Regions from separate parts of the Agrobacterium sp. 5Ca50 genome, predicted to be linked through region 1. Evidence: predicted binding sites of a transcription regulator. Region 1 holds the regulator's gene; each other region holds the start of a gene.

What was found. Region 1 encodes PhoB, which activates phosphate uptake and scavenging genes when phosphate is short. Its sites were predicted from a motif close to TGTCATNNANCTGTCAT; they were not measured.
Region 2: the regulator PhoB is predicted to act here: its motif matches at 1,398-1,414, upstream of ACZ5FM_RS05810 (UDP-2,3-diacylglucosamine diphosphatase).
Region 3: the regulator PhoB is predicted to act here: its motif matches at 1,604-1,620, upstream of ACZ5FM_RS15685 (DUF2794 domain-containing protein).

Annotation. Positions count from the first base shown of each region.
Region 1 covers NZ_AP026438.1:3,630,806-3,634,084, forward strand. The annotation lists gene pstB (phosphate ABC transporter ATP-binding protein PstB) at 1-457, shown strand, start outside; gene phoU (phosphate signaling complex protein PhoU) at 560-1,279, shown strand; gene phoB (phosphate regulon transcriptional regulator PhoB) at 1,310-1,993, shown strand; tRNA gene ACZ5FM_RS17415 (tRNA-Leu) at 2,323-2,409, opposite strand; gene ACZ5FM_RS17420 (ABC transporter substrate-binding protein) at 2,954-3,279, shown strand, end outside.
Region 2 covers NZ_AP026438.1:1,219,065-1,222,343, reverse strand. The annotation lists gene ACZ5FM_RS05815 (winged helix-turn-helix transcriptional regulator) at 43-423, shown strand; gene ACZ5FM_RS05810 (UDP-2,3-diacylglucosamine diphosphatase) at 521-1,351, opposite strand; gene ACZ5FM_RS05805 (NADP-dependent malic enzyme) at 1,551-3,279, shown strand, end outside.
Region 3 covers NZ_AP026438.1:3,249,684-3,252,962, forward strand. The annotation lists gene ACZ5FM_RS15680 (Bax inhibitor-1/YccA family protein) at 200-982, shown strand; gene ACZ5FM_RS15685 (DUF2794 domain-containing protein) at 1,192-1,584, opposite strand; gene ACZ5FM_RS15690 (DUF1223 domain-containing protein) at 1,835-2,581, opposite strand; gene acnA (aconitate hydratase AcnA) at 2,819-3,279, opposite strand, start outside.

The sequences.
Region 1 (3,279 bases):
CTATGAGAACATCTCTTACGGCCCACGTATTCACGGCCTGGCAAAGTCGCGTGCGGACATGGACCAGATCGTTGAATCCAGCCTTCACAAGGCCGGTCTCTGGAACGAAGTAAAGGATCGCCTGCACGAATCGGGTACCGGTCTTTCCGGTGGTCAGCAGCAACGCCTCTGCATCGCCCGTGCGGTTGCCGTCAGCCCGGAAGTCATCCTGATGGATGAGCCTTGCTCGGCTCTCGACCCGATTGCAACGGCACGTGTGGAAGAACTGATCCACGAACTGCGCACCAACTACACCATTGTCATCGTGACGCACTCGATGCAGCAGGCAGCTCGCGTTTCGCAACGCACGGCGATGTTCCACCTCGGCCATCTTGTCGAAGAAAACGACACTGACAAGATGTTCACCAATCCAGACGACCAGCGCACGCAGGATTACATCATGGGACGCTTCGGCTAATCCTGGAGTAATCGCCCGCTGTTAACGTGAAAGAATTGTGCCGGAGCGACTTGGAGCCATTTAGCTTCGTCTCGCGTCCTTGCAGAAGCCGGAGACTTTGAAATGACATCGACACATTCGCATATCTTGTCTGCTTATGACGATGAGCTGAAATTCCTGACACGCCGCATCTCTGAGATGGGTGGTCTTGCAGAACAAATGTGCGCGGATGCAGTTCGCGCATTGGTCAACTCCGATGCGGCTTTGGCCCAGAAGGTCATTTCAGAAGACGTCGTACTTGACCACGCGGAACGCGAAATTGGTGACAAGGCAATTGTGACCATTGCCAAGCGTCAGCCAATGGCGGCCGACCTGCGCGAAATCATCGGTTCCCTGCGTATTGCAAGCGACCTGGAGCGCGTTGGCGACCTTGGCAAGAACACTGCCAAGCGCGTAATCGCTGTTCAGGGCACGGGCGTACCACGCAAGCTGGCACGCGGCCTGGAGCACCTGTCCGAGCTGGCACTGGTTCAGCTCAAGGAAGTGCTTGATGTTTACGCAACGCGTTCTGCCGAGAAGGCCAATGCCATCCGTGAGCGTGATGAAGAAATCGACGCTATGTATACCTCGCTGTTCCGCGAACTGCTGACATACATGATGGAAGATCCGCGCAACATCACCACCTGCACGCATTTGCTGTTCTGCGCCAAGAACATCGAACGTATCGGTGACCACGCAACCAATATCGCCGAAACCATCTATTACATGGCAACAGGCAGCCAGCTTGAAGGTGATCGTCCGAAGGACGACAGCTCCAACACGCTCGGTGCTGTAACCGAATAATAGATAGACGGACTTGAGCGGAGTACAGCCATGTTGCCGAAGATCGCAGTCGTAGAAGATGAAGAAGCCCTGAGCGTTCTGCTGCGTTACAATCTAGAAGCCGAAGGCTACGAAGTCGACACGATCACCCGTGGAGACGAAGCAGAAATTCGTTTGCAGGAACGGGTTCCTGACCTTCTGTTGCTGGACTGGATGCTGCCGGGTGTTTCCGGCATCGAACTGTGTCGGCGCCTCAGAATGCGGCCTGAAACAGAACGCCTGCCGATTATCATGCTGACGGCGCGTGGTGAAGAAAGCGAACGCGTTCGCGGTCTCGCCACCGGAGCGGATGACTATGTCGTCAAGCCGTTCTCCACGCCAGAGCTGATGGCACGTGTGAAAGCTATGCTGCGCCGTGCGAAGCCCGAGGTGCTGTCTTCGGTGCTAAAATGCGGTGATATCGAGCTTGATCGTGAAACGCACCGCGTTCACCGTAAAAGCCGTGAAGTGCGCCTTGGGCCAACCGAGTTCCGCCTGCTGGAGTTCCTGATGTCCTCACCGGGGCGCGTGTTCTCACGTTCGCAGCTGCTCGACGGTGTCTGGGGGCATGATATCTACGTCGACGAACGCACCGTTGACGTGCATGTAGGACGTCTGCGCAAGGCGCTGAACTTCTCCAATATGCAGGATGTCATTCGCACGGTTCGTGGTGCGGGTTATTCGATGGAAGCTTGATCCGGTCTTTCATCATGTAAAAACATCAAAGGCGCGGCTCATAGTCGCCCTTTTTGTTTCTGGGAGAGCTTTCACTACCCATGAGTTCACAACTCATCGATGCCACCGTTGCTCGATATGAGAACGCGGCATATCCAGTTTGGTGCAAAATTGACCTGAAAATTTGCGGTTTCAGACACGCCCAATCCGACGAACAAAACGATGGTTCGAATTGGTCGAAATCTATCATTTTCAGACAGGCTGTGAGGAGTAACTAGGCCCTAAACGCAAAAAAGCTCCGGAGACCGGAGCTTTTTTGCAGGCTGATTTAGATAACTAAATCAAGAAATTGGTGCCCAGAAGAGGACTCGAACCTCCACACCCTTGCGAGTACCAGCACCTGAAGCTGGCGCGTCTACCAATTCCGCCATCTGGGCGACGGAGAGCGATGTACGGCGAGCAGCGCTCTATGTCAACGGACTTTTTTATTTTTTATGACAAATTGTTTTCAGTCATACGGATTGGCGATTCAACTAATTGAAAATAAATAGTATTTTTACGTGAAAATTTCCGCGCATGGTTTTGCACAGCCTCTAAGCCCTTGTTTTATGCGGATTCTGCGTTTTGCCTGATTTGCCAAGATGCTGGTTTTGCGTGGCACCAATTCCCTCACATATCAGAGCCTTAAATAAGGCTGGCCTGTATCGATACAGGAATCTCTGGTTGTAACAGAATAAATCATATCTTTAGGCAAAAAGGGGGCTTCCGCCTCTGCCTCTCGTGATGCTAAGACAGCTTTTCGGTTACAGCGCCCGTTATTTTGGCAATGGGGGCAGCGAGGCTGGAACAGCAAAACGGAAACTGCCTTGTGAAGCTCTTCCCGTGTTGTGGCTCCGGCATCGGAACAGACTGAAATTACGATAATGACTCAACCATTCCCGTCTGTTGGCACAAACGGGAACATAAAAGTGGGAGCTATACATGAATTCCAAAATTGGCCTCATTGCGGCAGCCTTGCTGTCTGCAACATGCTTCGCCAATGTAGCAAGCGCGAAAACCTTCGTTTACTGCTCCGAAGGTTCTCCAGAAGGTTTTGACCCGGGCCTCTACACCGCCGGCACCACCTTTGACGCCGCTGCACACACTGTTTACAGCCGCCTGCTCGAATTCGAGCCCGGCACAACCAAGCCAGTTGCTGGTCTTGCTGAAAGCTGGGAAGTTTCGGAAGACGGCACGGTTTACACCTTCAAGCTGCGTCCGGGCGTAAAGTTCCAGACAACTGATTTCTTCACGCCAAGCCGTGAACT
Region 2 (3,279 bases), 1.3 Mb from region 1:
TAGATGAATCTTCGCAAGTAGGATGAATTTCGCGTGGTAAGTATGGAAGACCAGACTAATGAGCCGGACGGCACAAATATGCACGAAGAAATGCGGCGTGCATTCGCGTTGCTTTCGGGTAAATGGAAACTCGAAATCATGTGGCTTCTCAACCGGCGCATTTATCGCTTCAACGAGCTGCGCAAAGCCATTCCTGGCATCACCCAGCATATGTTGACCGCCCAATTGCGGGAACTTGAGTTGGACGGTTTGGTTTCCCGCACGGTCTATGCCGAGGTCCCGCCTCGCGTGGAGTACGAGATAACTGCGAAAGCCAGAGGCCTCGGTCCGACAATGGAAGCGTTGACGGCCTGGTGGAATGAATATGGAAAAAGCGTCCCGGAAAAAGTGGCACGTGGACGCAAAGTAACGCCGAAAAAGTAGTTGGGTTGCCGCCAAACACTGGAGGCAACCGCTATTTTTCAGATGACGGCCTCAGATGAAATGCACGCCCCAGAGAGGCGCTTGTCACTCTGTCACGTCAGGCGGCGCGCATCGGGAACGGCGGCAGAGCGATCTGCTCTTCCTGCTCGATGTTTTCAGGGTTTTCTTCAGCCTGCATCCAGGTGATCAGTTCAAAGCTGCCATCTTCATTTTCGGCAATTGCCGTACAGCTTTCCACCCAGTCACCAGTATTGATGTAACGGATACCGTCCATCTCGCTGATCACGGCGTGGTGGATATGACCACAGATAACGCCGTCCACATCGTTACGCTTGGCTTCGTCCACCACAACGCGCTGGAACTCGCCAATGAAGTTGACGGCATGTTTGACCTGCAGCTTTGCCCAGGCCGAGAACGACCAGTATGGCAGGCCGATACGGCGACGAACGGCTGCCAATATCACATTGATGGCAATTGCTGCGTCATAGGCCCAGTCACCGAGGTAAGCGAGCAGACGGGCATTGCGCACGACCACGTCAAACTCATCGCCGTGGATGATCAGGTATTTCTTGCCGTCTGCCGCTTCATGCACCATGCGTTCGGCGACTTCGATACCGCCGAAGTGCGACCCGGGAAACTCTCTGAGGAACTCATCATGGTTGCCGGGAATATAGATGATACGGGCACCCTTGCGCGCCTTGCGCAGCAGTTTCTGTACAACATCATTGCAGCCTTGCGGCCAGTACCAGTTGCGGCGCAAACGCCAGCCGTCAATGATGTCTCCCACCAGAATAATTGTGTCAGCATCATGATGACGCAAGAAATCTAGGAGGTAGTCGGTTTTGGCAGCCTTGGAGCCAAGGTGCACGTCCGAGATAAATAAGGTTCTGAAATGTCTGGTTTCCATTTGCCGGGCCACGGAATTCATCCCCCTGTCTTGGCAATCAAACTACATACTCCAGAACCAGAGTCGTGTTTCAGCATCATGACAAAGGACTATTTTCTGCCGCAAAACCCTCTTCACCCACACTCATTTTGACACGAATCAATCAAATAACGGCTGTACCATGGGGCTGATTGATGTATTCAGAAGCCCAACGAAAACATTTGAAAAAAGCGGTGCAGGAATGAATTCGCAGGATAAAAACAAAACTCAACCAAAACCAGCAAGTGCTGACCTGGACGAACAGGCGCTGTTTTTCCACCGCTATCCGCGCCCCGGCAAACTTGAAATTCAACCGACCAAGCCGCTCGGCAACCAGCGCGACCTGGCACTGGCCTATTCGCCGGGTGTTGCGGCACCTTGCCTTGCCATTCACGAAAACCCGGAAACAGCCGCCGAATATACGGCACGCGCCAATCTGGTGGCGGTTATCTCCAACGGCACGGCTGTTCTTGGCCTCGGCAATATCGGTCCGCTGGCCTCCAAGCCAGTGATGGAAGGTAAAGCCGTCCTGTTCAAGAAATTCGCCGGCATCGACGTTTTCGACATCGAAATTGACGCGCCCGGCATCAACGACATGGTCTCGACCATCTCGGCGCTGGAGCCGACCTTTGGCGGCATCAACCTTGAAGACATCAAGGCGCCTGAATGTTTCGAAGTAGAGCGCCAACTGCGCGAAAAGATGAACATTCCTGTCTTCCATGACGACCAGCATGGCACCGCGATCATCGTGGCTGCCGCCGTGATGAACGGTCTGGAACTGGCCGGCAAGTCGCTTGGCAATGTCAAGATCGTCACGTCAGGCGCCGGTGCGGCAGCTCTTGCCTGCCTTAACCTGCTTGTGTCGCTGGGCGCCAAGAAGGAAAACATCTGGGTTCACGACATTGAAGGCCTCGTTTATGACGGCCGCAATACCCTGATGGACGAGTGGAAAGAAATCTACGCCCAGAAGAGCGACAAGCGCGTTCTGGCCGAATCCATCGATGGCGCAGATGTCTTCCTCGGCCTGTCGGCGGCTGGCGTCCTGAAGCCTGAACTTCTCGTACAGATGGCTGAAAAGCCGCTTATTCTGGCGCTTGCCAACCCGAACCCGGAAATCATGCCGGAAGTTGCGCGTGCAGCCCGTCCTGATGCGATGATCTGCACCGGCCGTTCCGACTTCCCGAACCAGGTGAACAACGTTCTCTGCTTCCCATACATTTTCCGCGGCGCGCTGGATTGTGGTGCAACCACTATCAACGAAGAAATGAAGATGGCGGCCGTCAAGGCAATTGCCGAACTGGCGCGTGAAGAAATCTCGGAAGTGGCTGCGAAAGCCTATTCCGGTGACACGCCGCTGTTTGGACCGACCTACCTCATTCCATCGCCATTCGACCCGCGCCTTATCCTGCGCATTGCACCGGCCGTTGCCCGTGCGGCGGCAGCCAGCGGCGTTGCATCGCGTCCGATCACCGATTTCGACGCCTATCTAGACCAGTTGAACCGTTTCGTCTGGCGCTCCGGCTTTGTGATGAAGCCAATCTTTGCCGCTGCGAAATCGGCTGAGAAGAAGCGCATCATCTTCTCGGAAGGTGAAGACGAGCGCGTGCTGCGTGCAGCCCAGGTTCTGCTGGAAGAAGGCACCGGCGTACCGATCCTGATTGGTCGTCCACAGATCATCGAATCCCGCCTCAAGCGTTTCGGTCTGCGCATTCGTCCACATGCGGACTTTGCCGTGGTCAATCCGGAAGACGATCCACGTTACCGCGAATATGTCGATGATTACTTCGCGCTGGTTGGACGCATGGGTATCAACCCGGAAGCTGCCCGCACCATCGTTCGTACCAACACCACCGTTATTGGTGCGCTGTCGGTCAAGCGTGGTGAAGCAGACGCGCTGATCTGCGGTCTTGAAGGCCGTTTTGACCGTCACC
Region 3 (3,279 bases), 380 kb from region 1:
CATAACTTTAACGATTAATTCTTGGTAATCTTCGATAAATTGATCGCGATTTTCCCGTATTTGGTGTTTTTGGATACAAAAGGTCTTGTATCAAACACATTCTCCCATCATATTTTGGACAGGCTTGCTGAAGCTCCGCAGCGGCGCCTGGGAGTTATCCCGACACCGTGAATAATTCCGGAGCTTGAAAGAGGAACAAATGGCTGATTTCAACAATTACCAAAACCGAATGGCGCAGACCCGCGGCCAGACGGATGCGATGATCGATGAAGGTCTGCGTAGCTACATGGTCAAGGTTTATAACCTTATGGCTGTGGGTCTCGCGATCACCGGTATCGCTGCTTACTTCACATTCTCGATGGCAACTACAACAGATCCATCAGCTGCTGCTGCACAGCTTGGCAACGGAACAATGTTGACGGCTCTTGGCGCGGCCCTTTACGGTTCGCCGCTGCGTTGGGTTGTGATGCTTGCTCCGCTCGGCATGGTGTTCTTCCTCAGCTTCCGCGTTCATAAAATGAGCGTCGCCGCTGCGCAGACCACCTTCTGGGTCTATGCTGCAATGATGGGTCTGTCCCTGTCGTCGATCTTCGTGGTCTACACTGGCCAGAGCATTGTTCAGACGTTCTTCGTCACCGCCGCTTCGTTCGGCGCGCTGTCGCTGTACGGTTACACCACGAAAAAGAACCTGTCCGGCATGGGCTCGTTCCTTATCATGGGTCTGTTCGGTCTGATCATCGCGTCGATCGTCAACATTTTCCTGCAGTCTTCTGCTATGGGCTTTGCCATCTCGGCCATCGGTGTTCTGATCTTTGCTGGTTTGACAGCCTATGACACCCAGAAGATCAAGGAAATGTATTTCGATGGTGACGACGTTGCCGTTGCTGGTCGCAAGGCCATCATGGGTGCGCTGACACTCTATCTCGACTTCATCAATCTCTTCACCTTCCTGTTGCAGTTCCTCGGTAACCGCAACGACTAAGAGGGGTGGAAACCCACATGAAGAAGGCGGCTTTCGGGCCGCCTTTTTTTGTTGCCTCAGATTTACAGCATGCAGCAACCGCGAGTGCCGACGCTCAGCGTAGCAGCGCTCTCGCAACGACAATCCGGCAAAACGATAGATCAGGAAACCGTATAGCAACGGCGACGGAGAAAGCCCGCCACTAACGTACAATAGGGGTTGGCAATCAGTTATTCGACCAGCTTCAGGGTCTTGTCGAAAACCTTCAGCACCTGCCGCAACTCATGGCCACGCTTCAAAATCGTGCCATTCACGTTGATGACGCTGTAAGCGCCCTGTTTCGCCGCAAGCTTTGGGTTCTTTTCAATCCGGTAAAGCGGCATCTCACCTGATCGTTTGAAAACCGAAAACACCGCCCGGTCTTTCAAGTGGTCGATGGCATAATCACGCCATTCGCCGTCGCCCACCATGCGGCCATAAATCCACAAAATGGCGTCGAGTTCCCGACGATGGAAGGTCACCGGCAAGGGATCCTTGTTTCTTTGATATTCACGAAGATCAACGACGGTCGAACCGTCTCGCGTCGAATTACCGCCCTGCGACAAATCCGGCTGATCGGTCATGCGCGCCTCGCTGCAAATCATAACAGGTTGGTGACAGTGTTGCCCCAGCCTGAGAAAATTGCAAGTAAAACGACGCAAAAGCGCGTGTTGCGACGTGAAACAGTGAAATTAGAATCGCCGCATTTCGGTCAAATCACTGCCTAAATTGGATGTCAGTGTGAAGCCTGTCAATTGATGTCTAGGCACCAAATGACCCGGTTCGGTGCATTGACCCTTTACCCCCAGCCCCCAATGCCCGGACCGGATAAGACTATTTCGCCTCATTCATCAAAATGCTGGCGCCGATAATCGCTGAGGGATCACCCGTTTCATTGGCAGTTTGCAGCAGCACCGCACAGCCGCCCTTCTTGGCTTTTCCAAGAACGCTGGCAGGCAGATTGACCTTCATTGCCTCGCCGTTCCACATCCCCACTGTCTGCACGTCATAAACACTGTGCCAGTAGGAAATCTTGCGGCCCTTGTTTTCTCCGCGCGTCACATCAACCATTTGCTGCTGGTTGAAATAGGCTACGACGATATCCGCTTTGCCTTGGCCGGCACCAATATTGATCTCGATCTCGTCGTTGACCAGGCTGGACTGAACAGGGACAACCAGTCCCTTGCCGCTCGAGGCAAATTCCTCAAGCTTGCTGTAAATCGCCTTGCTATCGGCACCCTTTGCATGGTCGCGACCGTTCAGAACGGCTTGTGGCGTATAAACGCCGTTACGGCCAAGCGCGCGGGCATAACCATACTGACGTTCGGTATTTTCCTTGGAGCTAAGGGAATCATTCCAGCCGAGATAGTTCCAGTAATCGACGTGGAATGACAGGCCTATGACGTCACCCTTCTCGATCATCTTCTGCAACGCCGCATCAGCTGGCGGACAGGAAGCGCAACCCTGCGAGGTAAACAGTTCTACCACACCCTTCGGCTGGTCCGGCGATGTTTGTGCAAGAGCAGGACTGGCGGTTGCGACACTGATAAGAAGAAGGGGGAAACCATATTTCAGAAGCATTGCGATCTTGGGCCTTTCATCCGCACAAACGTCCGGATGTTCATCTGCTATAAAACCTATCGGGCGTTGCTGGAAAATAAGCGCGAAACACGTTCAAAGGGAAGTCACGAAGGGGTGAGGGTCGATCACATTTCATGCTCGTCAAAATTTGTAAGTGAACAGACTACATTTGACAATTGCCTCTAATACGCAAAACGCCGGGATTTCTCCCGGCGTTTCTTGTTGCCCTGAGTATTATCAGGCAGCCAGATCGCGAAGAACGGTCTGGAGAATACCGCCATTGTCCATGTAAGTGACTTCATCCAGCGTATCGATGCGGCAAAGCAGAGGAATTTCCTTCACCGTGCCGTCGCCGTAAGTGATCTTGGCGATCTTGGTTTCACGTGGCTTGATCTCGCCTTCGAGACCATCGATCTCGACGATTTCATCACCCTTGAGGCCAAGGCTTGCCCATGTGGTGCCTTCCTGGAAGGTGAATGGAACAACGCCCATGCCAACCAGATTGGAGCGGTGAATACGCTCGAACGACTGCGCAATCACAGCCTTCACACCAAGAAGGTTGGTACCCTTAGCGGCCCAGTCACGGGACGAACCGTTGCCGTATTCTACGCCTGCAAAGATAACCAGCGGAACGCCTTCATCCTTGTACATCATGGCCGCATCGTAAATCGACATCTCTTCCTTGGATGGATAGTGAA